Regions from separate parts of the Bacillus sp. Marseille-P3661 genome, predicted to be linked through region 1. Evidence: riboswitches for the same ligand, from Rfam matches in the RefSeq annotation. Region 1 holds a riboswitch; each other region holds the start of a gene.
What was found. A riboswitch is a leader RNA that binds a small molecule or an ion and turns the genes downstream of it on or off. The one in region 1 is predicted to bind cyclic di-GMP.

Region 1 (7,344 bases):
TAGGAATTTTCACATAGATGATTTAGAATATTTATAGAAAGGCTGAAAACTTTAAAGCTAACATTCAACCTCACAAAAAAGCTATGATTGCCATAAAATCTGCTACGTATAAATTTTTAATAAAAAGAACTATTAAAGTACCACTTTAGGTACATATAAGAGGAGTTTGAAGTGAATATGTCACATAGCCCAAATGAACTTTTAGCTAAAAAAAACAATCTAATCATTTTAGCTGTCGCATTGGGAGCCATATTAAATCCATTAAATACAACGATGATTACAGTTGCATTGCCAGACATACAGAAGGAATTTGCATTAACATCTAACCAAGTATCTTGGTTAATTTCCTCCTATTTTATTGTAAGTGCGATCTGTCTGCCGCTGATTGGTAAATTAAGTGACTTTTACGGTAGAAAACAAATATTCTTAATTGGATTATTACTGGTAGCTATATCATCCTTGACAGCTCCCCTATCCAATAACATGTTATTTTTATTAGGGATGCGCTCGATTCAAGCCATTGGTACATCCGCTTTATATCCAGCTGGTATTGGCATTGTACGATCCTTTATATCTAAAAATCAAAATCGAGTGATTGGTACACTAGCGGTCTTTGCCAGTACTTCTGCAGCTTTCGGACCAACGATTAGCGGCATACTAATTCAATATGGTGGCTGGCCGATTATTTTTTATGTGAATTTTCCCGTAATTATTTTATCCGCAATTTTGGCTTATAAGTATATACCTAATGATACTAAAGTGGCTAAAGCATCTTTTAAATGGGATTCACCTGGAATATTTTTATTTAGTCTATTAATATTCTTCTGGATGTATTTTTTCCAAGATTTCAAAAATGGCTTGAATGTGTGGGCCCTTGTTATTTCTGTAATGGTAAGCTATTTATTTTATCAGCATGAAAAAAAGAGTTCAGAGCCATTTATTAATGTTAATTTTTTATTAAAAAATTTAAATATATCATTAGTTTTCATTCAATATATTTTTACAACACTGGTCTTTTTCGCAATGCTACTGTCAATGCCTACTTATCTACAAAGTGTGCTTATGTTAAACTCCAAATCAACTGGTATTACAATGCTTTCTATTTCTGTATTTGCAATGATAATGACTCCACTTGCAACAAGGTGGATGGAAAAGTCAGGTTTCAGAGTCCCTTTAATGTTTGGGGTGGCAGTAGGAATAGTTGGGGTTATCCTACTTTTCACTACAAACCATACCATTTATTGGATATTAATTATATTATCGATTATTGGCATAAGTAATGGAATTTTAAATGTCGGCTTACAAACTGTTTTGTATAGCTTTGTTTCTAAGTCCGAAAGTGGCATAGCATCAGGATTGTTAATGACTTCTAGGTTTATTGGTAATATTCTTGCCTCAAGCTTATTTGGAGTTATGTTTGCTACAGGCATAAGCGATCAAAATTTAACCTCCATGTCGATTGTTTTATTGATAATTTCTGTTGTTTTAATACCGGGAATGCTTTTAATAACCAATGCAAAATATCTTCTTAAGAAACAAGCATAGATAGTTTGATCTATAGATATCGACAAAAAACCAGCTCTCGTAACTAGAGCTGGTTTCTATATTATTATAACTTGATAACTTGATTACACACATACTACTTCTCAAAAACCGTTCGATTTCTCCCTGCTCCAAGCCCAGCTGCAACCATCAGAAACACAGTTAGTAGTAACACAACTAAGGCTGGTGCCCAAGAGTGGGTTACGTCGTATAGAACTCCAACTACAAACGGACCTAGTGCAGCCAGTATGTAACCCCCTGATTGAGACATACCTGATAACTCTGCAGCTTGTTTCGCATTTTCTGTTCTCAACCCAAGTAATGTAAGCGCCAAACTAATATTTGCTCCTTGACCAATTCCAATTAATATTGAGGATATGATCAATATAGTATTGTTAACACTGCTTAACAATCCGCTTAGTCCAATTATCCATAAAATCCCTATAGCTACAACAATCCCTCTTTGATTTTTAAAGCGCTCTGCATACACTGGCGTTAAAAATGTTGCTGGAAGACCACAAAGTTGCATAATTGATAGCAGCCATCCTGCCGTTGCCAAGCTCATTCCTTTAGCAATAAGGATCTCTGGCAACCACGCGATCACACAATAGTATAAAAGCGATTGCAAACCCATAAAAGCAGTTACCTGCCATGCAATAGCTGAGCGCCATAATCGATTTTCTTTTAACTGAACGGATGTCGTCACGGTAGGATTATTGCTTTTCTTGAGCTGCGGGATCCAAATAATTGCTGCTATTACTGCAAATAAGCCCCACGTCAGCAATGAACCTCTCCACCCTAACTGTAAATCTTCCGCTAGAATGACACTAAAGCCTGATCCTAACGCAGCAATCACAGCCATTGACGTTGTATAGATACTTGTCATTAGTCCTACTTTTTCAGGAAATTTATTTTTAATAATACCTGGTAATAAAACATTAGAAATAGCTATGCCTATCCCAATCAATGCAGTTCCCACGAATAATAATGAAATAAACCCACTTGAACGTATCAGAATGCCACCTACGAGTACCATTAAACCAACAAATATCATTCGTTCATTACCATAACGATGACCAAATTTTGGTGCTAAAATGGATAGAATCCCAAATGAAAGTAACGGAAGTGTCGTGATAAAACCAGCTAAACCAGCTGTGATCCCCGTATCTGCACGAATTAAACTAACTAACGGCCCAACCGATGTCAACGCTGGTCGTAAATTAAACGCAACCAAAATAATTCCTACTAACAATAGTGTTTTCCCTACTGTTCTTGTTTCGGTATTTACTAAAGTTTGACTTTTAGTCTGACTTTGCATTATGAAAACTCCTTTTATTGAAATACCTCTTCTATCCACTTTTTTGTCATTTGATAGGTAACAGGATGAGATAATATCCCATCATGATTTGCTTCACTAATCATATGTACCTTCGCATTATTATACTTTGTAAATAGTGGGTGATATTGGTCAGCTACAAATTCCTCATCTTTATCTCCTACAAGTACTAATGTAGGTTTATGCAATGCTTTTAGACTATCTTTGTAAAGATGTGGAAAACGAGAGAAAAATAGTCGGTAACTCAGTTGAAGGGTTTCCCTGCCATGTTGAATATGCTCGGGCTTATTATTTGTATATACCATCCAATTGTTAAATTTAGTAATCCTAAGACGATTAAGGAGCATTAATGAAAGTAATTTAATGAAACTTACACTCGAGCTGCTATTTTCGTTTTTTTTCGGTGTTGTTGGAGCAAATGGATGAATAAAGGGTGCCAGCAATAAATATCCATGGATATGCTCGCTATATGAGCTTACTGCAAAGCGCAGTGTCGTACCTCCGCCAGCAGAGTGGCCGGCTAGAATGATCGTTGGGTTGTTATGTTTACGATTGATCCAATTTATGAAGTCCATTAAATCATCCTCATGCTGGCCAATATAATCCAAGTCCCCTCTCCGTATTGACTGCTTTCCATAACCACGTAAATCTGGTGTATATACATGCGCAAGATTTTCATTTGCAATAAAATCGGCGATCGGACTTAAATATTTATGATCTTCACTTATTCCATGGAGCAAGATCATCACGTTATCTGATTCTGCTGGATAATAGTGAAAAAACAGGTCACTTTTATCCCTTGCCTGAAAAGAGTCCATTGTTAAAATCCTCCAAATAATGAGTCTGTTAATATTATACTATGTTTTTTTAATATTACAATAATTCAGGCTACTAGAACAAAAACCAAAAACTACACTAACATACTTACCTATTTCTAAGACATGCCAGGGTTAATTTCTCTAAGGACACTAAAAAGTCCGCAACGTCTTCTTCTTTATCCTGCGAATATATTGCACTCGTACTATTTTTAACTCAAATAAAAAGCGCCTTAACCCAGAACAAAAAGTTCGTGAAGTAAGGCGTTTTTTTATATGCTAATATACTACCTAAAATCTAAACCATAATGAATTATTCCATTGATTTTAATGCTAATTTCCATTGGATATACGATAGTCCTCCAATTAACACCATTGTTGCTGCGATGGACAACCACATAGTAAAAACTCCCTTCCTTGAAATGTACCTTAATCGCACCTCGTAGGAAGTATCGTTATTCGGTAGCTGGCGAACATGGTCGTTTGACTTTAGCCCCTCTAGCTTTGCGTCACTGACTTTCGTCAGGTTTGCCACTTCGTACGATTTCGGTTGTGTTACTTATACCCATATTAGCAAAAAATCAAACTTGGAAATATAGATCAATAGTAACAAATTTTGTTGAAAAATTGGTGAAAAGGTATTTTTTTATTTCCTTGCATCTAAACTATTAGGTTTAAAGTCTCGATCATTCGCAGAATTTTAATAAATAATTATGTTATCCATTTATAGTCAAACTGTTTCAATATTTTTTTAAAATTAATCAAAAAGTCTCGCAATTAACCCTGCAACAATCACAACAATAATGGCCCCAATAAGTGCAGGGCCTAACCAAATACCCGCTACTACCGGGCCCCAAGACCCAAATAAATCTGGCCCTAGCCAAGCCCCAATAAACCCAGCGACAATAGCTCCGGCCCAACCTCCAGGCATCCCAAAAGGTGACAACTTATCCGCTACGATTCCTATAACCAACGCCATAACTGCAGTCAAAATAAAAGTAATTAGATCCATTTATTTTACTCCTTTTTGCTATCTTATGCAGTCTTGTATGGTTTGTTCGAATTATCTTTAATACTGTCCATGAGGAACAGCATGTTGGGAAATTCATATATATAACATTAGCATAGCATAGCAATACCAATTAAGCAGCTATATACATGCCCTTAGCGATATACACCTTCGTTATTACTTATTATTTTTCCTAACGAAGGTACTGCACTATTACCTTATAAATGGGGGGTTAGAATGAAAACAGCTTTAGTAACAGGTATTACCGGTCAAGATGGTGCCTATCTCGCAAAATTTTTATTAGAAAAAGGCTACAAAGTAGTTGGGCTTAAAGCCCGCAGAAGTTCAGAGACACATTGGAGATTATCCTTCTTAGGAATACAAGAAGATGTAGATCTAATTGAAGGTGATATTACAGATCCTTCCTCCCTTATTCGCGTATTAAAACAGACAATGCCTGATGAAGTTTATAACCTTGCAGCACAAAGCTTTGTTGGAACTTCATGGGAGCAACCTATCCTCACAGCAAATGTAACAGGGGTTGGCGTTCTCAACATGTTAGAGGCGATCCGATTAGTAAACCCGAGCATAAAATTCTATCAAGCTTCAACCAGTGAGATGTTCGGTTTAATTCAAGAACAAATGCAATCGGAAAAAACGCCATTTTACCCTAGAAGTCCTTACGGCGTCTCTAAATTATTTGGTCATTGGATGACAGTAAACTATCGTGAAAGCTTTCAAATGTTTACATGCAGCGGGATTTTATTTAACCATGAGTCACCATTAAGAGGGATTGAGTTTGTTACCAGGAAGGTTACAGACGGAGTTGCTAGAATCAAATTAGGAAAACAAAATGAATTAAAACTTGGAAACCTAGATGCAAAACGCGATTGGGGATTTGCTGGGGATTACGTAACAGCTATGTGGTTGATGTTACAGCAAGCAGAACCAGAAGATTATGTCATTGCAACTGGAAAAACAACTTCTGTAAGAGAATTCTGCAAGATTGCATTTGAATATGTAGGTTTAAATTATGAGGATCATGTAATTGTTGATCCTAAATTTTATCGTCCTGCTGAAGTGGATATTCTTTTAGGTAACCCTGATAAAGCTAGAAAAAACTTAGGCTGGCAAGCAACCACAACGACACGACAATTAATTGAACAAATGGTCGATGCTGATTTGGAAAGGGTAAAAAATGAATAAAAAGATGAGAGTTTTCATAACAGGATCAAATGGTTTTGTTGGAAGACACTTAATCAACTTATTATCACAAAGGGGCCACACCGTTTTTGCCGGTGTTCACGAAAATATTGAAAAATTTCCTTCTGCAGTTAAAGTACATCATATAAATATTCTTGACCAAAATCGTCTATACGAGCTTCTGAAAGAAATTAAACCTGATGCAATCATCCACCTTGCTGCTTTAAGTAAGGTTCCTGACTCATGGGAAGACCCTGTGAAAACCTTTAACATTAACACAATTGGATCCATTCATTTAATTCAAGCTGCTCAAAAGATAAGTCCCGATGTGAAAATCCTTACAGTTGGCTCGAGTGAAGAATATGGATTAACCGGTACTATTGGAACACCTTTGACAGAAGAACACCCATGTTTCCCACAAAATCCCTACGCATCTAGTAAATTATCCATGGGGCAAGTAGTTTTGCAGTTAGCAAAGAAAAATCAGCAAACAATCATTCATGTCCGACCATTTAATCATTTTGGCCCACAGCAACCAAGAGGATTTGTAATCAGTGATTTCGCTTCTCAAATTGCCCAAATTGAAAAAGGTTTATCACAGCCATTTATTAAAGTAGGAGACCTTAGCGCCATAAGAGACTTTACAGATGTACGAGATGTTGTAAACGCCTATATACTTCTGCTAGAAAATAATGTTGAAACAGGTATTTATAATATTTGTTCAGGAGTTTCAAGAAGTATAAAAGATTGCTTGGATGAATTAATAAAACTTGCATCCTGCCCTGTACAGGTCATAGTTGATAAACACAAGTTTAGACCTTTGCAAGTCCCTGTATTCTTAGGGTCATATAAAAAAATAAACGAGAAAGTAAATTGGAAACCTGATATTTCTTTTGAACAAAGTCTACAAGATACTTTAGATTATTGGCGATCACATATATAAAAAGGTATATCCTGAAAAAAAGCATAGATTTTTTAAAAATAAAGAGCCTTAATAAAGGCTCACTTACATAAAACATTATTCTGTCTTTCATTATAGTAACAACAATTCCATTCATGTTTTTGCTGCCAACAACATTCTGTTTAGCTATTATCACTAGAATCCGAAAACTCAGACTCAAGTCTTTGCATAAAATCTTCAGCAGCACTGTACCCTTGCTGACGTAGATACCAGTTATTTGCAGCTGCCTCAATTAACCCCGCAACATCACGCCCAGGTTGTAGCTGAATTTCAATGGATGGTATTTTGACGCCCATGTATTCTGTAAACTGCATTTCCTGTTCTAATTCATTGTATAAGGCATCCTTCTGCCATTTCGTTAAATGAATATCAAGCGAAATTCGCGTTTCTTCTTGAAATGCTTTACGTCCATATAAGCGGACAACATTTAACAAGCCAATACTTCGGAGCGCCAAAAATTCCTTTGTTCTTTCATCAT
Region 2 (7,344 bases), on a different contig from region 1:
TCCATTGCTTTTAATATAGGTTTATTTCATGCTTACAAGCTAAAAATGATATATATTTTGGAATAGGAAATTATTCCTGAATTGGGATAAAAGCTGTTAATGGGAATAGAAGGGGATAACTTTTTCTTCCTAAATCATTCACAATATATCATAACCTATAAAAAATTAATTATCTGTAAATTTAAAGAAGAAAACATCATCTTCCGAATTTCGTTCACTTTAATGTAATTCATAAAGTTGGTTGGCGTACAGGATAGTCAATTTTACCTATTTCAATAGTTTTGTTATTTCCAATAAGTGATCATTGTTGTTAAGGACTGATCATTTTATATTGGGATGAGAAGAAAAATATTTTTGTTAAGACTTAAAACAAGATAATAATAATGGACGGTGGCTTTATGGGATTCAGGGATACATTTAATATGTACTTGGTCATATTTTTAATAAGTATACCAATGATTACTCTTTACGTTGCATTTGAACGTGATCAGCGAAAAGACCTATTTAATAGTAGACATAGTAGGATGTATTTGCTTAGTAGTGCAATAGTTATGGGATTAGGAGTTGTTGGATTTTACATTACCCATATGTATTTGTCACTAAATACATTTCCTCAAGAGGAGAAAACAACGTTAGAAATTAGCGTGGATATGTTGATGTTAGGATTTGGTATTGGTGTTGCAACTCTTATTATTTTATGTGTATTCACACTTATAAGCCATCAAGAAAGTAAATATTATATTCAAAGGCAAAAACAAAAAATTCATGACCAGTATTATCTACCGCTTTATCAGCATAATCCTGGACTTGTTTTAACCTTTGATACTGAAGGTAATTTTTTGAACACAAATAAAATTGTGGAGTCATATGGGTACGAACTTGAGGAAATATTACATCGCCCTTTTGCCCCCTTACTTGTTTCTGATCAAGTAGAAAAGGCTATGGAAAATTTCCGAAAAACATTAAGTGGTCAAGCCACAAACTTTGAAACGGCCTTTATAAGTAAATTTGGTAATCGAATCGAATTAGATGTAACCCTTATCCCGATGATAGTAGATAAAGAAATTATCGGGGTTTATGGAATTTGTAAAGATATTACGAGTTATAAAAATGACCAAATGGCTTTAGTTGAAGCAGAATTTAAATATCGTATTTTAGTGGAAGATTCTTTAATAGGTATTTATATTATTCAGGATGGAAAATTCGTTTATGTGAATCCACAATTAATAAACTTCTCTGGTTATACAAAAGAAGAATTGATCAATACTGAGGTTGCTGTTCATATTTTTCCAGAAGACCTACCGTTGGTAAAAGAAAATCTTCAAAAAAGGCTAATGGGTAAGCTGAAAGGTAATCGTTTCCAATATCGCGTAATCAAAAAAGATAAAAGCATTATGCATTTGGACGTGCATGCCTCAAAAACTATGTATAAAGGTATGCCAGCTGTAATTGGTAGCGCTATTGATATTACGGAACAAAAACTTGCCGAAGAGAAGGCTAAATATTTGGCATACCATGATGTCTTGACTGGTTTACCAAATCGGTTCAACTTTATTTCTAATTTTAATAAGGCTATAACAAATCAAAATGTAGAGACTGCAGCTGTTTTATACCTTAATTTAGACCGATTTAAATTGATTAATGATACGCTTGGTCACGATATTGGTGATCTGTTGTTAAAAGAAGTTTCAAATAAATTGCTAGACTGCATTGGCACTGATGATTGTATAGCAAGGCTTGGCGGTGATGAATTTATATTTCTCCTTCCGAACAAAAATGCTGAGGGCGCTTTGAATACAAGTGGAAAAATTCTAGATTGTTTAAATGTGGGAATCAACTTAAAAGGTTATGAGTTATTTATAACCCCAAGTATTGGAATAAGTTTATATCCTCAGGATGGAGGTAATAGTGAAACCTTACTGAAAAATGCTGACATAGCTATGCACCAAGCAAAACAATTAGGAAATAATAATATCCAATTCTATGAAAATAAATCAGCTGAAATCACAAATGAAGTATTCACTATGGAAGCGGATCTTCGAAAAGCAATTGAACATGAAGAATTTGTTTTATATTACCAGCCAAAGGTCGATATCCAATCAGGTGAACTATCTGGACTAGAAGCTCTAATTCGCTGGCAACATCCTGATAAAGGATTAATTTCCCCCGCACGCTTTATTCCTTTGGCAGAAGAAACCGGTATGATCGTTCCAATTGGGGAATGGGCATTAAGACAAGCGTGTACTCAGATGAAGGCCTTACATGATAAAGGTATTATGACACCTGTTGTATCTGTTAACCTTTCAGTAAGGCAGTTTTATCAGCCCAATTTAATTAAAATGGTTAGCCATATACTAAATGAAACTGGTTTACCTCCAGCATTTTTGGAGCTTGAGATTACCGAAAGTATGATGATTGATACACATCATGCGCTCAAGATAGTGTCTGAGCTGAAAAAGCTAGGAGTAACAATTAGTTTAGATGATTTCGGGACGGGTTATAGTTCGCTTTATTACTTGAAAAAATTCCCAATCGATATTGTGAAAATTGACCAATCCTTCGTTCGAGATTGTTTAGAAGATGTAAATGATTCTACTATTGTAGAAACCATTATTGCGATGGCACACCAACTTAAACTAGAAGTCATTGCTGAAGGTGTTGAAACAAAAGAACAGCTTATATTCTTACAACAGCATCTATGTAATAAAGCACAAGGCTACTTATTCAGTAAACCTGTGCCAATAGAAGAGATTGAGAAGAAGTTTGCTGAACTTGAGCAACTAGTCGACCAACTTGGAGTTCCACAAGAAATAAGGGAACAAAAGTGGATGGAAGAAGCGTTTAGGATAGCGCAACAAGAACTGCATGACACTATACGTCAGCAGCAAGGTATGACGTTAAAAGTCAAGGAGCAGGACGGAAGGTATATCCATACTTTGTGTGATGGCGAATTACTGTATCGATTAGGATTCGTACCAGAACAAATTCTCGGGAAGGACCACTTTGAAGTTTTAAGTGTTGAAGTGGCTGAAGAGATCACAAGTTATTATCGAAGAGCTTTCAATGGGGAAGAAGAGGTTGTTTTTGAAATGGAATATAATGGTCTTCACTATTTAGCGTCATTACGACCTATTCGAAAAGGTGGACAAATAGTTGAGGTCATTGCATCTTGTGTGGATATTACAGAGCGAAAACGAGTAGAAGAGGCTTTAAAAGCTAGTGAAGAGAAGTATCGACTTATAGCAGAGAATACATCAGATCTAATTAGAGTTGTTGATTTGAATGGAGTACTTCAATACGTCTCACCTTCACATCAATCAATATTAGGCTATTCACCTGAAGAAATTCATGAAATGTCTGTTTTTCAATTTATTCATCCGGAAGATATTCCATATGTACGGAGAATGCATGATGAAACGATTGCTACTAATACACCTGCTCAGATTGAATTTCGACATATCCATGCAGATGGTCATTGGGTATACGTTGAAGCAAAAGGAACTCCTGTACGAGGTGAAAATGGGCAGATTGAGAGTGTTGTTATAGTTGCTAGGGATATCACAAAGCGGAAACTAGCTGAATTAGATTTCCGCAAGTTTAAGTCTATAGATCCTATTGAGAAGAGTAATTTTGGTTAGCGAAAAAAAGTTAAAGGGCGGAGTTAACGACATCTCGGTACTTGCTAGTTAATTAATATTTAAACTAAACAACTTTTGAAAATGGCAAACCTATCGAAAGCTAGGGACGCAAAGCCACGGGCCTAAAGTATCTACAATGGCAGCCGGGTTACCAAAGGATAGACAAAAAGCTATTCTTTTTTAGAATGGCTTTTTTTATGAGAAATTTCAGGTCAATCCTTATATAAAGTTTAACTCATTTGAAATAGGGAGGACCAAACAATATGTACGATATTGCAATGACTACACTAACAAAGAGGTTTTTAACTCTCAAAAATTTTTTATGGCTATTTCTTATGTTTGCAGTTATTCAATACTTGGATGAAGTGCTTGAATCTTTAGGAATTACTATTGAAAATACAATTTTAGATTATGTTTTTGATGGTGTTCAAATGGTATTTATCGGAATTTGCATATATATTTTTCTTCAATATGTGGAAAAAAGTGTACAAAATTCACTATTAAAAGAAACGTTTTTACGCGCAGTGACAGAAAATATGGATGAGGGAGTATCTGTCTGTGACAAAGATGGAAATCTATTATATATGAATGGCACTTCTTCACAACGTGTAAATAAAGATTTTCTATCATTTCCGATTCCTTACGAGCATTGGACACAAAAATTGAATATCTATGAAGATGATAATCAAGAAATGAATACTAACAATATACCTTTGTTAAGAGCTTTAAGAGGAGAAGAGGTTAAGCATCAACAATTAATATACAAACCAAATGGTGAATCTGCTCAATTTCATTCAGTAAATGGTAAACAAATTACAAGTAAAACCGGTGAGATTATTGGTGCGCTTGTTGTTATTCATGATATTACCGAACAAAAACGAGCCGAGCAAAAAATAAAGTATATGGCATATCATGATAATTTAACGGGGTTACCCAACTTAAGATTTTTTAAAGAAAAGGTATCCGGTATCTTGGAAGTGGATTACCAAAACAAAACTTCAAAGCCGTTAGCCATCATGTTTTTAGATTTAGATGGCTTTAAAGCGGTCAATGATAATTTTGGACATGACATGGGGGACTTGTTATTAATAGAGGTTTGTAAGCGTATTACTGCATGTTTACCTGATAGCGATTTAGCTGCACGGATAGGTGGAGATGAATTTACAATATTACTTCGAGATATAAAAGCTAAAGAAGATGCTATTGCAGTTGCACATTCTATTATCAATAAAGTTGGTTATCCTTATGACATACATGGAAATAAACTACAAGTAACTACAAGTATAGGTATCAGTTTCTATCCTTATGACGGTTCGGACAAGGGAACATTAATGAAGAATGCTGATACCGCGATGTACACAGCTAAGAAAAATGGAAAAAATCAATATTGTGTTTTTCATGACATTAAGGGAGATCGAAAATAATGAAACAATTTGTGAAAAGAATAGGAAAAGATGTTTTGGCATTTTCAAGTTTATTTGATTTCATGAAAGACTTAATTATTTTAGTGGAAATTGACGGCGATTCCTATCGATATGTATATGTGAACCAATCAGCAGCCAGTGTTCTAAGTTACGATGGTGGCATTTACGGACAACGGATCGAGGATGTAGTACCTAAAGGTCGAGCAGAGCTATTAAAACAATACTTTAAAGAGGTTCAAACTACGAAAAAATCAGTAGAGTACATTGAATCCATCGAAACTAAAAATGGTACTTTTATTGGCGAAAGCTCTCTTGGCCCCATTATAACAGAGGATGGAGATTGTCAATATATCTTGGCTATTACTAGAGATGTAACTGAGAAGATGCAAAAAGAAATGGAACTGTTAGAAACTAAAAGAACGTTAGAAAAAGAGCATAAAAGGTTAACTTCCTTGGTAGAAAACAATGACGATGCTGTATTTGAATTAGACTTAATGGGAAATTTCACTAGCTCAAATGCCATCCTTACACAAATAACAGGTTATAGTGAACAGGATTTGATTGGCAGCTCCTTTGTTCCATTGATTGATAAAGAGTATTTAAACGATACACTTTCACACTTTGAACGAGCATTAGCTGGAATTAATGAAGAATACGAAACCTGTATTCAGAATAGCCACGGCGAGAAAATTTATTTATTGGTAACAAATATGCCGATTAATATTGATGGAATGCTTGACGGAATCTACGGAATTGCTAGAGATATTACCGAACGAAGAAGGATGGAACGACTTTTGGAGGAAAGTGAGCAACGGTATAAATCGTTATTTGAAAATCACCCTGATGCAATTTTTTCTTATGATTTGTATGGGAATTTCACTAGCGGAAATGCTGGTGTAGAACGTATTTCCGGATATTCTAGCGAAGAATTTTTAGGGAAATCTTTTATCCCAATGATGGTACCTGAGGATGTTGATAAGACGTTATACCATTTTAATAAAGCGATTCAAGATAAAAAAACGGAAAGCTATGAGGTGGCCTTACGACATAAAGCTGGACACCGGGTTGAACTGTTTGTGATGAGTATTCCCATAATTGTTAATGATGATGTAGTAGGTATATATGGACTCGCAAAAGACGTAACTGAAACAAAACAAGCACAAAAGGCTTTAATCGAGACAAAGGAAGAACTTGAAGTTTTTTGGAAGTATACAGTTGATCCTGTTTTTTTTATCAATACAAAAGGAGATATACTCAAAGTAAATCCTGCATTTGAAAAAACGTTTGGCTTTAGTGAAGATGAAATAGTTGTTCAAAAGTGTACTATCGTTCCAGTTAATCTAAAAATTGAACTATTAGAAATCAGCGAAAGAATTAGTAATGGAGAAATTATTAGTACTCATCAAACAAAACGTATAACAAAGCATGGGGAACTTCTAGATATTATTTCGTCTTATACACCAGTCCGAGATGAAAGTGGAAATATAATCGGAGCAACTGCTTTTTACAAAAATGTTACTGAACATAAAAGAGCAGAAAGAGAACTTATCAAGAGCCAAGAAAAATATAGACTCATTACTGACAATGCATTTGACATTATCAACATAATCAATCCAAATGGAATTATTGAATTTGTTTCTCCATCTAACGAAAAAATACTTGGTTATCCAACGGAAGACTGTATTGGAACTCCCTTTTTAACACATGTACATCCAGAAGACCTATCCCTTTTAGAAAGAGAATTTAGACGCCTTTTAGCTGGTGGAGAACCATGCCCGGTTGAATTCAGGGTTTGGCATAGGAATGGTCAGATGATCTGGATGGAAGCAAACACAACCCCTGTCATTGAAGATGGAGAGGTTAAACAATTAGTTACGATTGCTCGTGATATTACAGAGAGGAAAAAACTTAGGGATGAATTAGAGAAGGCTGCATTCTATGATTTCCTATCAGGTTTACCAAATCGTCGTACCTTCGATGATAGATTAGAAATGGCGATTCACCATGCAAATCGTTCGGGGCAAAAGGTTGCTGTCATGATGCTGGATGGGCGAAAGTTTAAGCAAATAAATGATACGTATGGACATGATGCAGGGGATGCTGTTATTAAAGAAATGGCAAGGCGACTGCAAAAATGCGTACGAAAAACAGATACTGTCGCCCGGTTAGGTGGGGACGAAATGGGTATTATTTTACCTGAACTGACTTCGGTAGAAACTGCTGAAGATATTGCGAGAAGAATCATAAAGGCATTTGAAGAAGCAATAGATTTTAATCATGTA
Region 3 (7,344 bases), on a different contig from region 1:
TTGGTGGAGTGGCAGTTGATGATGTTGCTTATGGTTGGAAAGATGTTTCTGTTTTATTCAACGGGTAGAACGAACATACCGTTTTATGCCCGGATTATGGCAGTCGCGGATACTTTTGATGCTATGACATCACAAAGAATTTATAGAAATACCACTAATATGGAGTAGGCTGTGATTCAAATAAAAGATGGGAAAAAAAGTCAGTTTGATCCTGAGATAGCAGATGCTTTCTTAGTGTTAGTCAATAAGGATAAGCTAGCAGTTCAGCGATTGGTATGTGATTATAGGCAAGTTGAAGTTAGGTTTTAATGAATGATGGACGGTAATAATTAGAAAGGAACGTTTTAAGAATAGTATTTACCAGAAGTAGGGTCTTATTACTTTTACTAGTATTGGAAAGAATTTGTGTTACTTTTTTTTGAAGTGGGACACTGTATGAGTTGACCCCCTGGTTCCTGTAATAAAAAAATACATGTTTATATGGGAAAATGATAATCTGTCAATTAGAATAGATAAAATTGTTAAGACCACTACATTAGAAGCCAATAGTAGTGGGTTAATGGCATCATATGTAACGGTTCATTTAAATGAAGCTGAATTAGAACAACTGATAAATGCGTTGAATGAAGCAAAAGGAAATTTAAAGGCTTAACTAAGCCTGTTAAAAGAATGCTTATTTATGTACTAAACCGTCCCTCTGTTCTGCTAAAAGACAGGATTGGTCAAGAAAATATTTAATAAATGTAAAGAAAATTACTGGAAACAGAGATGGTGATTGGATTGCAATGGAGTAAGACGAAAACAATATTAGAAAATTTTTTATGTGATAAATTAAAAGGACGTATTAAGATCTATGCAACGGTATATCGGAATTTCCATGATGGTCCAAGTAGGGTATGGATTACATTCGAAAAAAAAAGAAATACTAAGTGTTTCTGATGTTACATATGCAATAGCGCATGTGAAACTATATCAAAAGATGAAAGAGAAAAAGAACCTTAAAGGAATTCCTTATGATGATGATGTGGAGGTAATGTTTGCTTCTGAAGAACGACAACAACTAATAAAGTCCTCATCTGACGCTGAAGAAATCATGATAAATCAAAACATTTTTGAAAGTTATTTTCTTTATGCAGCCTTTATGGAATATGCTACTTTGTCTATTGATGAAGCGATGAATTCAGAAAATATTATTATTAAAGCTTATTCAATGTTAGATAGAAGGTTAGGTAAAAGAAGATTAGAAAAATTAGAATTGACCCAAGAAACACATCCTTTGATTGCGGACTTTTACAAGATAAGATGCGATGTTGAAGGATTAATGAGTGGTTCAGAGGGACAGGTCCATTGACGTCTTAAGAAGTAGGGCGGGTAAACCAGTCACTATATACCTCTTTTTATACCATTATTGGTATTTTTAGAGTGGGACACTGTACCTGTCCCTCTGGTTTTTTGGTAAAAAATAATACTATTCAGTTCCCTGTTTTTCTTATATATTATATTCAAATAGTGATGAGCGAATATGTGAGTTAGTTCGTTCCTCATTTGAAAAAGGCAAATCTATCGAAAGGTAGAGACTGCAAAGTTACAGATCTACGGTGAAAACACTATGATGGCTGGGCTACCAAATGAAGAATGGCGAAAAGACTCAAGTTTAATAGAGTTAATTCGAGATTCTTCCTTTACAAAAAACTGTGCTGGAGGGATTTTTTTTATGTTAAAAAATTACTTTTTATTCAATAAAAACGTTCGCAATGTACTTGCTACTAGTATGGTTGCGACAGCTTTCGCGTTCTCTTTAGGAACTATACAGGCTTTTGCGGAAGAAAATGAGCAACCAACTGAAACACAAGTAGAAGAAAGTGTACAACAAGATCAAATAGATGCAACAACTCAAGAATCAACAACAGACGTAGTTGTAGATGAAGTAACAGAATCTGAACTAGCAGATGAGACAACAGTACCTGAGATTGAAGAAGAAGTGACAGAAGATGATACTTCAGAGGAGTCACAAACAATAGAACAATCTGAAGAAGATACTTCTTCACTTTTACCTGGTGACTTTTTCTATTTTGCTAAAAAACTAATGGAAAATGTGCAATTGGCTTTAACATTTGATGGAGTAAAAGAGGCAGAATTGCTAGCTGCATTTGCAGAAGAGCGAATTAAAGAAGCAGAATCCTTACTTGCTCAAGGTGAGGAAGAATTAGCTAATGAGATTCTTCAACAAGCCATTGAACAACAAGAATTGGCATTGGAAAAATACGAGCAATCTCAATCATCTGAAGAAGCAAAATCTGTTACTGAAGAACCAACAGAAACAGTAGAGGGCGATATTGCACAGGAACAAGCTCCTGTTGATTCAGTGCGTGCCGCACTTGAAGCTAAATTCGCTGCTAACTTAGTTGCCTTACAGACTGTATTAGATAAAGTAGAAAATCCGAAGGCAAAAGAGGCTTTAGCGAAAAATATTGTAAAAGCACAAGAAAAATTTGAAGAGAAGGTAAATAAAAAATTAGCCAAGTTAGAAGAAAAAGAATTAAAGGCAGATACGAAACGTGCAAAACTTGAGACTAAGTTAGCATCAGGTGAACTAAATGAAGAAGAATACAACGAAGAACTAGTTGAACTAAATGAAGAGTTAGCAGAAGAAAAGGCTGAAGTCATGGAAGAAATTAATGAAGAGACCGATGAAGTTGTGGAAGGTGCTCTTAAAAAAGCAAAAAATGTAGATAAAGCTAAAAAAGAAGTACGTAACGAGGACAAAGAAAACGTGTCTGACCGTGAAGACGATGCACGTAAAAAGGCAGAAGAAAAACGTGAGGCTGTAAAAAAGGAAGAAGAAGCAAAGAAAAAAGCAGAAGAAAAGCAACTTGAAGAAACTAAAAAAGCCGAAGATCGTAAGCGTGAAGAAGTGAAGAAACAAGAGGAAAAACAACGCGTGGAAGCCCAAAAACGGGCTGAAAAAGAACGTGAAGAGGCTAGAAAACAAGAAGAGAAAGCAAGAGAAGCGGCAAAAAAAGCAGAAGAAAAACAACGTGTGGTTGCGAAAAAACAAGAAGAAGCAGCGAACAAAGCAGACGAGCGTAAACGTGAAGAAGTAAAGAAACAAGAAGAGCGTTAATATGAAAATGTTAAAATTCAACGTGAAGAAATAAAGTGATGATGAATAATTTCGACAGAGAGTAGGTGGTTAGATGCCTACTCTTTTGTTATGTGAATGACGAATTAAATGTGTGCAAGAAATAAAGATACAGATCCCCTTATTGGCGACTTATTTTTGTTATTCAACTAAATGGCTGCTCAGTAAAATAAGGGCATATCGAATAGGACTTTATAAATGGGGGATATTAACTATTAATTTGAATTAGGGGTGGCCTAAATGGAAACAATTAAGCCAATTAAAATTGGGTCGAATAAGATTAGTATGAATGAAAAACTAACATCAGCTGAGGTTGGAAAACTTTGGGCAACATATATGGGAAATAGTATGTCAAATTGTATTTTAAGCTATTACCTACAACATGTTGAGGATAAAGAAATTAAAACCTTATTAGAAAATGCATATAAATTAACTAAGGAACTCATGCAAACCATTAAAGGAATTTTTGAAAAAGAAGATTTTCCTGTTCCAAGAGGTTTTAATGAAGAGGATGTCAATTTAGGTGCACCAAGATTATTTGAGGATGAATATTACGTACATTATTTAAAATATGCTGCAAAAGCAGGTATGAGTATCTATAGCGTAGGTTTGCCGCTTGTTTATAGAAAGGATGTCAAAGAGTTCCTTACTTATTGTATGAAGTCTGTTATGGATTTAATGGAACAGATTAAAGAGCTTCTAATGAATAAAGGACTAGTCATTAAGCCGCCTATTATCCCAATTCCAGAAAATGTTGAATTCGTTCATAAGGATTTTTTAAACGGTTATTTTGGACATGTTCGCCCTTTGCATGCACTAGAAATTGCTCATTTTTACGATAATATAGAAAATAATGTTACAAGTAAAGCACTAATTATGGCATTTACTCAAGTTGTGAAAGATGAACAGATTCGGCAATTGTTTGAAAAAGGTAGAGACATGACAAGCAAAAATATTGAACTGTATATGAAAATACTACATAACGAAAACTTGCCATCGCCATCTTTTGTTGATGATTTAGTTACTACATCAACATTTTCACCGTTTTCAGATAAGTTAATGTTATTTCATAAGATGGATATGTTTTCGATGAAAATACGAGCTTTCGGGAATTCAGTAGCTGTGAATGGAAGGCATGACATTGGACTACTTTACTCTAAATCGTTAGTGAAAATTTCCGCATTTGTCGAAAGTGCAGCAAAAATTATGATTGAGAAGGGTTGGATGGAACAACCCCCAAAAGCTGCTGACAGGGGGAAATTAGCATCATCTTAATATCGATTTCTTAAGTTCAAGCTATAAAAGCTAATTAAAAAAAGTATGTATTCTTATAATTGAGGCAGAGTTAAACCAGGAGTTGCAACATTGGCAGCTCCTTTTTCTTTGTTCAAGTATTAAAGAAGGATTTGATCGAAAACAGAAATACCTCTGTTGTGGAATGGTCCTGTCTTTGGTATTTTTAAAGTGGGACACTGTACCTGTCCCTCTGGCTCGCACATAGAAAATATCAAAGGAGACATAAAACAAATGAAAATCATAGTTACTAGTATATTCGTAGAAGACCAAGACAAGGCACTGAAGTTTTATTCAGACACGCTGGGATTTGTTAAAAAGCATGACGTTCCGGCCGGAGAATATAGGTGGATTACACTTGTTTCTCCAGATGAACAAAACGGTACCGAGCTTCTACTTGAACCGAACGCCCATCCAGCCGCCAAAGAATATCAAAAGAAGATATTTGCCGAGGGCATCCCAGCAACAATGTTTGGCGTTGAAGATATCCATAAAGAGTATAATCGATTAATGGAAAATGGCGTGAAGTTTACAATGGAGCCAACAAAAATGGGTGAAATCACAATAGCTGTTTTTGACGATACATGCGGCAACCTTATTCAGATAGCGCAGCAGTAACATTATTTGAGGTCACGAATACATACAGATGGACTAATTAGCAGAGGACATCGTGTTCTAAATTATGAGAGGTATTACTTTTGGATGGGGCGTGGCTTATGCCACGTTAACTATCCGACATATGCTCAATCTCCAATTACAACAAAGCACTAAATAAAGAGAGGTGCCTTCCAAATGGGAATTGAAGTAAAACAAATACTTGCAAAGAAAATCCTTACAGAAACAAAAGGTTATTTAGATGTTGGCTTCACACATTCATTGAATCCTTATAGTGGTTGTGTGTTTGCTTGCAGGTACTGCTATGTAAGAGAAATGCCAATTCAAAGATTCAATAAACTCCCTTGGGGGGAATGGTTGGACATCAAAACAAATGCATCAGTAAATTACCGTAAAGAAATTACCAAACTTCGAAAGAAAAATAATCCCGTAAACATTTTTATGTCTTCCGCAACAGATCCTTACCAACCCATTGAACGTAAAGCAGAAATTACAAGAGGGATTATAGAAGAAATGATCGAAAATCCGCCTGATTTTCTTCAGATCCAAACACGAAGCCCACTCGTTACAAGAGATATAGATGTGTTAGTAAAATTGAAAGAAAAATGTAAAGTCCTTGTATCGATGACGATTGAAACCGACAGGGAAGACATCAAGCAACTATTTGCTCCAGTGGCTCCTGGACTTAAATTACGGATAAAAGCCTTAAAAGAGGTTCATGATGCTGGAATTTCCACTCAAGCTTCGATTTCTCCCGTTTTACCATTTACCCCCGACTTTCCAAAGGTATTGGATGGGATTGTGGACCATATTTGGATTGACACTTTAAGTATTGGGGATGGCTTGATGGGTAAACGTTCAGAGAGATTAGGAATGCCACAATTATTTCAAGAACATGAACTTTCGCAGTGGTACCAAAAAGATTTACATGTAAGAGTGGAAAAATATTTTAATAAGTATTTTCCTAGTGAGATAATTCGTGTTTCAAAAAATGAAGCTTTTCCAAGGAAAGACTTAGCATTAAATATATGAGGAGAAAAATACATTCTTAAGAATTAATTTATATAAAACAGCATTATGGTACAACTAGTTCAACAGTAGTGAAGAATTGTTAGTGGGGGAGCTGGTTCAAGGGCCTATAAATTACCTTTATAAAAAGAGTTAGGTTTTAATAACCAGTGGGGATGAAGATCCCCCCACTGGTTGAGTTTCACTTTTTCACTCTTTAACAGGCTGTAAATGATTAACAACAATTTCTTCAGCCATCCTATTTCATGATACTTTCGTTTGGTTGTTCATTACGGTAATCAACACACGAGTAACCAAAAGCACCCAATACTTGATGCAATGTATTGTACAGCTGTTAGTGTGGATTATTTTTGCTTAATCATCAATTAAGTCAAGTTTGGATATAACCCTCTCGCAATACGTCTCGTAAAAATGGGCTCGGTTCACCTACGCTGTATAGCTGCAAATCATGCATGGCTCTGGTGCAGGCAGTGTAGAAAATTCTGCGCAAGCTGTCATCACCGTATACATGCTCTGATGCATTATAAATGATGACGGCATCGAATTCGATACCTTTGGATAAATACGACGGTATGACAACGACTCCTTGTTCATAATCAATCGAGCTGCTTTTTAAAAGTTTAATTTCATCGATGTTGGACAGGGCTTCATATGCAATTATACTTTCCTCAGCAGATTTGCATATGATTGCAATACTATGAAGCCCTTGACTTCGCAAATCTGCGACTTTGGATTCAATGTTTCTGTGCAGCTCTTCGTGATGCACTAATTGTTTTAGGACGGGGCGCTCACCATTGCGTTCAAAAGGAATAATATTTTCTCCATTAGGAACAAGTCTTCGTGTGAATTCAATGATTGGTTTGGTAGATCGGTAACTCCGTGTTATATTGATCAGTTCTGTTTTATCCGGTCCGTAAAGGCTGGTAAGTGTATTGAAATCAACCTGTTCGCTTGCATGGGCGAATATCGCCTGATTAAAGTCACCGAGCACGGTCATCCTTGCGGCAGGAAACAAACGTTTTAAGAACTCAAATTGAAATGGGGAATAATCCTGAGCCTCATCAACAACAATGTGTTTGATCGAGCTATTCGTCTGAAAGCCTTGAATCAGTTCCTTTAAAAGTAAAAATGGAGTAGCATCTTCATAAAATAGTTTATCTTCATCTAGCATTTTCAGCGTCGCTTGACAAACAGCGGATGACAAGGCGGGTGTTTCTCCTTCAATCCAATGTTTACTCTGCAGGGGATCAGCAAAAAGCTGTTTG

Region 2: it holds a riboswitch for cyclic di-GMP, as region 1 does, so the genes downstream of both, C1724_RS02330 (diguanylate cyclase domain-containing protein) here and C1724_RS16010 (alpha/beta hydrolase) in region 1, are expected to answer to the same signal.
Region 3: it holds a riboswitch for cyclic di-GMP, as region 1 does, so the genes downstream of both, C1724_RS25290 (DUF5667 domain-containing protein) here and C1724_RS16010 (alpha/beta hydrolase) in region 1, are expected to answer to the same signal.

What each region holds. Positions count from the first base shown of each region.
Region 1 covers NZ_LT965954.1:993,462-1,000,805, forward strand. Annotated here, with positions in the region: gene C1724_RS16000 (MFS transporter) at 178-1,545, shown strand; gene C1724_RS16005 (CynX/NimT family MFS transporter) at 1,640-2,860, opposite strand; gene C1724_RS16010 (alpha/beta hydrolase) at 2,875-3,696, opposite strand; cyclic di-GMP riboswitch class I at 4,152-4,236, opposite strand; gene C1724_RS16015 (GlsB/YeaQ/YmgE family stress response membrane protein) at 4,451-4,705, opposite strand; gene gmd (GDP-mannose 4,6-dehydratase) at 4,940-5,908, shown strand; gene C1724_RS16025 (GDP-mannose 4,6-dehydratase) at 5,901-6,848, shown strand; gene hprK (HPr(Ser) kinase/phosphatase) at 6,989-7,344, opposite strand, start outside.
Region 2 covers NZ_LT965953.1:515,753-523,096, forward strand. Annotated here, with positions in the region: gene C1724_RS02325 (EAL domain-containing protein) at 399-3,638, shown strand; cyclic di-GMP riboswitch class I at 3,712-3,794, shown strand; gene C1724_RS02330 (diguanylate cyclase domain-containing protein) at 3,902-5,062, shown strand; gene C1724_RS02335 (PAS domain S-box protein) at 5,062-7,344, shown strand, end outside.
Region 3 covers NZ_LT965953.1:1,607,496-1,614,839, reverse strand. Annotated here, with positions in the region: gene C1724_RS07515 (GNAT family N-acetyltransferase) at 1-68, shown strand, start outside; gene C1724_RS26360 (HD domain-containing phosphohydrolase) at 19-168, shown strand; gene C1724_RS07505 (hypothetical protein) at 473-652, shown strand; gene C1724_RS26505 (SF0329 family protein) at 769-939, shown strand; gene C1724_RS07500 (SF0329 family protein) at 878-1,351, shown strand; cyclic di-GMP riboswitch class I at 1,544-1,629, shown strand; gene C1724_RS25290 (DUF5667 domain-containing protein) at 1,715-3,124, shown strand; gene C1724_RS07495 (DUF3231 family protein) at 3,383-4,417, shown strand; gene C1724_RS07490 (VOC family protein) at 4,670-5,053, shown strand; gene C1724_RS07485 (SPL family radical SAM protein) at 5,228-6,082, shown strand; gene helD (RNA polymerase recycling motor HelD) at 6,450-7,344, opposite strand, start outside.